DNA from 2 places in the Arthrobacter sp. AK01 genome. Region 2 is predicted to be linked to the other one. Evidence: predicted binding sites of a transcription regulator. Region 2 holds the regulator's gene; the other holds the start of a gene.
What was found. The regulator Rex, encoded in region 2, represses fermentation and respiration genes when NADH is low (regulators of the CRP and FNR family bind a similar motif). The targets are predictions, from matches to a motif close to CTTGTGAANNNNTTCACAAG.

Region 1 (3,405 bases), on a different contig from region 2:
CCAACGAAGTCGGTGGAAACAACATCGGGAGAATCGATGTAGTCGATCTGCTTGCGAAGATCCGAGTGCAGGGACATTTCGCGGAGGAAGTCGTTGACCTCATCCCGGGTAGTGCCCTTTTCAAGGTTGAGGTTCAGGATGGCCATGGAAACATCCGGCGTCGGAACGCGGATGGCGTTGCCGGTCAGCTTGCCCTGCAGTTCCGGGAGCGCCTTGGCTACAGCCTTTGCGGCGCCTGTCTCGGTGATGACCATATTCAACGCTGCGGAGCGGCCGCGGCGATCGCCCTTGTGGAAGTTGTCGATCAGGTTCTGGTCGTTCGTGAACGAGTGCACCGTTTCAACATGGCCGTGGATGATGCCGAACTTGTCGTTGATGGCCTTCAACACGGGTGTGATGGCATTGGTGGTGCAGGACGCGGCGGTGACGATCTTGTCCTCATCCGCGATGTCCTTGTGGTTGATGCCGTGAACGATGTTCTTGAGGTCGCCCTTGCCCGGCGCGGTGAGCAGGACGCGGGAAGCGCCCTTGCTCTGCAGGTGCTGGGAGAGGCCTTCGGCATCGCGCCAGCGGCCTGTGTTGTCCACGACCAGGGCATCCTTGATGCCGTAGGCCGTGTAGTCCACCGTGGCGGGGTTGTCCGAGTAGATGACCTGGACCTGCACGCCGTTGGCGGTGATGGTGTTGGCTTGCTCGTCCACGCGGATGGTGCCCTCGAAGGAACCATGCACGGAGTCGCGGCGCAGCAGGCTGGCACGCTTCACAAGATCGTTCTCAGCGCCCTTGCGCACCACGATGGCGCGGAGTCGCAGGCCGTGGCCACCGCCGGCCTTCTCAATGAGGATGCGGGCCAGGAGACGACCGATGCGGCCAAAGCCGTAAAGAACGACGTCGGTGCTGGTGCGGTCGTCAGCGCCGCGCTTTCCCACGATCTCAGCGAGCTCTGCTCGCAGGTACTCATCCAAGGAGGCGCCATTGCCTTCAGCCCGGAACTTCTCGGTCAAGCGTGCAATATCAATGGCTGCTGCGCCGAGTTCCAGCTCTGACAGGGCGTTCAGCAGGGGTGCGGTCTCTTCGAGCAGGAGCTCGTGGTTGCTCATCCGGCGGGCAAAGCGGTGCGCCTTAAGGATGTTCATGGTGGACTTGTTGATCAGGCTGCGGCCGTGGATGCTGGTGACCACGTTGTTTTCCCGGTACAACCGGCCGATCACCGGAATCATGGCCTCGGCGAGAGCCTCCCGGCCCATCCACTTATCAAGACAAGAATCTGACGTCTGGCTCACAGAACTACCTTCCTTGGGTCAACCACATACGTCCTCGTATGCAGATGGCAGCGGCCGCCCGGAGTAGTCCTGCGGCACATGCGCCAGCGGGCTTCGGTCCACCCACAGCGCCTTGAACGAGAGCAAAGAAAAATCCGCCGGCTGCGAACGCAGTCCCGGCGGCAGAACATCTACGTTCAGTAACCATTCTAAGGCGGAAGGAAGGAGCATAGGCCGCCCGAAGGCGTGAAATCACTCACACGCCGGTTTTGCGGCAGTCATAAATGGATGGGTCGACCGGTACGCCGGGTTCTGTCATCCCCTGCCGTTACCGGCAGAGGAGTGGCGGCCATCCATCTACGAACGCCGTTGCCGACGCCCTCCAGCAGCCTACCCGGACACTCGGGCGAGCAGCCCTCGAACGTGTCCTGTCTGGCCTTGCTCCGGGTGGGGTTTACCTAGCCTCCCCGGTCACCCAGGGAGCTGGTGGTCTCTTACACCACCGTTTCACCCTTACCTGCTGCCGCGTGATGCAAACACCATGCGGCGCAGGCGGTCTGTTCTCTGTGGCACTGGCCTGCGGGTTACCCCGAGTGGGCGTTACCCACCACCCTGCCCTGCGGAGCCCGGACGTTCCTCGAGCCACTTTCATGACGCGCGACCGCCTGGTCGACCCATCCGCCGTCCAGTCTACCGGCGTTGGGACCGGCCAAAGTCCCCGGTAATATCGACTGGTGCTGATTCTGCTGCCGCCTTCCGAAGGCAAGACCCCCGCTCCCAAAGGTCCCGCCATCGATTGGGAGTCGCTCAGCTTTCCGGAACTGAATCCATATCGGGCAAAGGTGCTGGAAGCTTTGGGTAGCGTGAGCGCGCACGAGGACGCACTCGCGTTGCTGGGCGTCGGTGCATCGCTGCGCGACGACGTCGAACGCAATACCCGACTCCATGCGGAACCGGCAGCGCCGGCACACCAGGTCTATTCCGGGGTTCTCTACGATGCCCTGGGCTACAACACCATGACGCCAACACAGCGCCGTAAGGCGACCGAGTCGATCCTTGTGGTCTCCGCCCTCTGGGGCGCCATCGGCTTTGGTGACCATGTACCCGCCTACCGGCTGTCCATGGGAACTGCGCTGCCCGACGTCGGACGCCTCGCCTCCTATTGGAAGCCGCAACTTAGCGCAGCCCTCGCCTCACGTGCCGAGGGCCATCTCCTGGTGGATTGCCGCTCCAGCACCTACGCCGCAGCATGGGCTCCCCCTACGGCGCAGACCGTCAACGTCAATGTGTTCAATGAAGCAAACGGCGAACGGACCGTTGTGAGCCACTTCGCCAAGCACACGCGTGGCGAGCTGGCGCGGCACTTGCTGACAAGGCGCGGCAAAGCTCCTGCAACTCCGGATCAGCTCCTGAAGGCCGCCGGCGAAGTCTGGACTGCGGAGCTTGTTGAGGGCACGGCCCGGAAGCCGCACGCGCTCAACATCATCCTGTCCAGCTGATGTAGGGGCCGGTCAGTTCCACTCGGCCGAACGGACCAGGATGACACCGGAATCCGGGCAGAAGACGATGTCGTCTTCAGCAGCGGCCTTGACTTCGGCCAAGTCGCCAGGGCTGAGCATCATGCCCGACCCCTCGGACTTCCCATGGAACAGCCGGGCGGCACCGACGCCACGCTTGGCGATGGTCTTCTCGTAGACGGCGAGCACTCCCCCGTCCAGGGAATCGGCGAACGCTGCCCGCTGTCCACGAACCACGGTTTCTTCAGCCGCGATTTCAGCAATGGCTTCATCGAGTTCGGCACGGATGCTGCCGAAGGAGCCTTGGATATCGTCAACGATCGCCTGCTGGGCTGTTTGCCGCTCACGCAGCGTGTCCAGTCGCTCCAGGATTTCGAGCTCAACATCCTCAAGGTCCGAGCGGCGTTTGTTGAGCGATGCAATGTCATTCTGCAACGCCACCAGGTCCTTGGACAGGCCGGTGCCGCTGTTGAGCCTGGTCTCGTCGCGTTCAATGCGGGTGGCAACCTGCTCCACGTCAGCTTCCGCCCGGCGAAGTTCGGACTCGGCATCGTGTACTGCGACCTTGGCGGCTCCCAGCTCACCATTGGCGACGCTAAGGGCATCTGTGAGGTCCGTGATGCGGG
Region 2 (3,405 bases):
GAACCACGCTGGGGGCAGGGTCATTTTGCTGATCCCGGCGGCCGCACCAGCAGTCGAACAAGCAAAGGAATGCCATGAGCAACCCTCCGTACCCGCCGTCAAACCCAGGCGATGCCAACCAGCCAGAGCAGCCAGGCGGCCAGCCCGCTGCGCCGCAGTACGGCCAACAGTCACCCGTCGCGCCGCAGTACGGCCAGCAGTCACCCGCCGCGCCGCAGTACGGCCAGCAGTCACCCGCCGCCCCGCAGTACGGCCAGGCGCCCGCCGCACCGCAGTACGGCCAGGACACCAACTGGCCAAGCCAGCAGCCCGGCCCCACCACTGTGCCGCAGATGGTCAACATCGCTTTCTGGCTGATCGTCGGAGCCGGAGCGATTTGGCTCATCTCCATCCTCATTGGCATGGCGGCCCTGAGCGATCCCACGATGCGCAGCATGGTGGAAGACCAGATGGCTGCCGGCGGTGCTGCGGACGTCAGGTTCGAAGACGTCCAGGGCTTCATTATCGGAGTCATGGTGGTAGTGGGGATCATCGGTGCGGGCCTCTACGCACTCGTGGCCATCAACGTCCGCAAGGGCCGGAACTGGGCCCGGATCCTTGGAACGATCCTCGCCGCGCTCTCCATTTTCGCCCTCTTCCCGTTGAGCCTCGCGACGCTCTCCGCACTCCTGGGAATCGCCGCAATCGTCCTGCTCTACCTGCCGGCGTCGGCTCCTTACTTCCGTAAGGCCCAGCCGTTCGGCAACGCATACCAGAACCCTTACGGCCGCTAAAGACGCGGGACTCCAAGCACTAAACGCGGGCGCGGACCCGGCGAAGGCTAAACAGCCTGGCCCGGTGTCTGCGCCCGTTGTGCGTGGTAGGCCAGAATCTGGAGCTCGGTGGCCATGTCCACCTTGCGGAGGTTCACATGCGGTGGAACCTGCAGCAGGACTGGAGCGAAGCTGAGGATGCTCCGAATTCCGGCGGCAATCACGCGGTCGCACACAGCCTGGGCCACCGTGGCAGGCAGCGCCAGCACCACCATATTCGTGTGGGTACGCTCCAGGACCCGTTCGAGTTCGGCTGAGTCGCTGACCCGCAGCCAGCCCACTTCATTACCAATCACCATGGGATCGGCGTCGAAGATGGCTACGACGTCAAAGCCCCGGGATTCGAAGCCGCCGTACCGTGCCAGTGCCTTGCCGAGGTTACCGGCGCCGACGATCGCGACCTTCCAGTCGTGCGTCAGGCCAAGCGCGGCCGCTATGTGGCGACTCAGGTACTGGACCTCGTAACCAACACCCCGGGTTCCATAGGAGCCCACGTAGGAGAGGTCCTTGCGGAGAGTGGATGAGCTGACGCCCGAGGCCTCAGCCAGCGCTTCGGAAGAAACCCGTTCCACGCCCTCGGCCAGAAGAGAGTTGAGCGCGCGCAAATAGAGGGTCATCCGGGCCACAGCCGCGGGCGGGATCTGCTTGGCGGCAGGTTCGTTGTCCCCGGTTGTTGCTTCCGGTGACGGTTCCAGCGCAGTCACGGTATTCTCCATTGCGTCGCTTTGTTGTTCCACTCTATGACCCCCGGCCGGACTCAACAAAAGCCGTTACTTACGGGTAACCGCACCCTCAGCCCTCCAGGACTTTCTTCAGGGTTCGGCTCAACCGCTGCTCGTCGATCTTCCAAAAATCCCGTTGGACGCCATCCACCAGCACTACGGGAATCTCTTCGGCAAACCGTTCCTGCAGTTGGGGATCGTCGTCGATCCTTTGCTCCGTCCACTGCACACCCAGGCTTTTCGTTACACGTTCGACGGCGGCACGCGCCTCCGTGCAGAGGTGGCAGTCAGCTTTGGTGAGGAGGACGACGTCGGGAATAGCCATGGGATAACGGTAACCGCCCGGATCCCCTCCCGGGCGCCGTCAGCGCGAGGCGCCGGCGATTGACTAGACTCAAAGCATGCCCGAGGAGAAGAACGCCGCTGTGTTCGCGGATGCCAAAGTGCAGAAGCGTACTGGCGAAGCCGCATTCTTCGATGTCGACAACACGTTGATGAAGGGCGCGAGCCTCTTCCACGTGGCCCGCAAAATGTATGAGCGCAAGGCATTTACGCTCCCCCAAGCTGCTGGTTTCGCCTGGAAGCAGTTCAAATTCGTCATGCGCGGCGAAAACATGGAAGACGTCCACGCAGTGCGCGACTCCGCCCTTACCCTCGCCGCCGGCATCACCGTGGATGACATCAAGGCATTGGGCGAAGAGGTCTACGACGAAATGATCGAGTCGCGGATCTGGCCCGGAACCAAGGCCTTGGCGGAACAACACCTCAGGGTCGGCCGGAAGGTGTGGCTTGTGACGGCAACACCCATCGAGGTTGCCACGGTCATTTCCACACGGCTCGGCCTGACGGGCGCCCTTGGCACAGTGGGCGAAGTCGAAGACGGAATGTACACAGGGAAACTTGTGGGTGACATCCTGCACGGGCCCGCAAAAGCCGTCGCCGTTCAACTCGTCGCCGACCGGGAGGGCCTGGACCTGGAGCACTGCTGGGCCTACAGCGATTCAGCCAACGACATTCCGCTGCTGACCATGGTGGGGCACCCCGTAGTGATCAACCCGGATGCCAAGCTCCGCAGGCACGCCCGCGAGAACAACTGGCCCGTGTACGACTTCCGTTCCGGTCGCCGCGCAGCAACGCTGGGCCTAAAGGCCGCCACCGTCGGCGGAGCGATCTACGGTCTGTGGCGAGGATTCTCAAGGTTCCGCGGCCCCCGCATCTGACCCCCTCTCACCAAACAGCCCCTCCCGGCCAACCCCCTCTCACCGCATGAGTTCAGCCACAGCGCCTGTGGATAACTTCTGCACGTGCTGGGCTTCTTGGGCAACAATGCCCGTATGCAAAAACCGTCGCCCGTTCCTGCCTTGCTGGCTTCTGCCCCCTTCACCATTGACGAGGCCAAGGCTGCGGGCTTGGAGCATGCGCAGCTCCGAAATCGAAACTCATTCGAAAGTGTCAGCCAAGGAATCTACCGTCCCACCAATTGGGACTTTGACCTGACGGAAGCTGCGCGATCCCTCTCAGCGGCGAGTCCTGGCGCATGGATCTCCCATGTGACCGCCGCCAGGATACACGGCCTTTTCCTCCCGCCGTGGCTGGCCGATTCACATGAACTGCACCTCAGTAAGCCAACGAAACTCCCCTCAGCGCGGCGACGAGGCATCATCGGACACACGGTGATCGTGGACGAATCCGAAATCGAGTTCAACCACGGCATGTGGATGAGCACCCGCTCCAGGACATGGCTGGACCTGGCACGCCGACTACCGTTGAAAGAGCTGGTCTGTGTAGGCGACCAAATCATTCGCACCCCTCGGCAGGAGTTTGAAGGACGCGAAACTCCGTTCAGTTCCATCGCGGCACTTCGGAAAATG

Region 1: the regulator Rex is predicted to act here: its motif matches at 1,506-1,525, upstream of LN996_RS20730 (glyceraldehyde-3-phosphate dehydrogenase).

Annotation. Positions count from the first base shown of each region.
Region 1 is NZ_JAJOHP010000084.1:2,977-6,381, forward strand. Features, by position in the region: gene LN996_RS20730 (glyceraldehyde-3-phosphate dehydrogenase) at 1-1,283, opposite strand, end outside; RNA gene rnpB (RNase P RNA component class A) at 1,548-1,939, opposite strand; gene LN996_RS20740 (YaaA family protein) at 1,997-2,761, shown strand; gene LN996_RS20745 (zinc ribbon domain-containing protein) at 2,774-3,405, opposite strand, start outside.
Region 2 is NZ_JAJOHP010000032.1:41,833-45,237, reverse strand. Features, by position in the region: gene LN996_RS12885 (hypothetical protein) at 75-773, shown strand; gene LN996_RS12880 (redox-sensing transcriptional repressor Rex) at 821-1,528, opposite strand; gene LN996_RS12875 (glutaredoxin family protein) at 1,605-1,859, opposite strand; gene LN996_RS12870 (HAD family phosphatase) at 1,936-2,754, shown strand; gene LN996_RS12865 (DUF559 domain-containing protein) at 2,869-3,405, shown strand, end outside.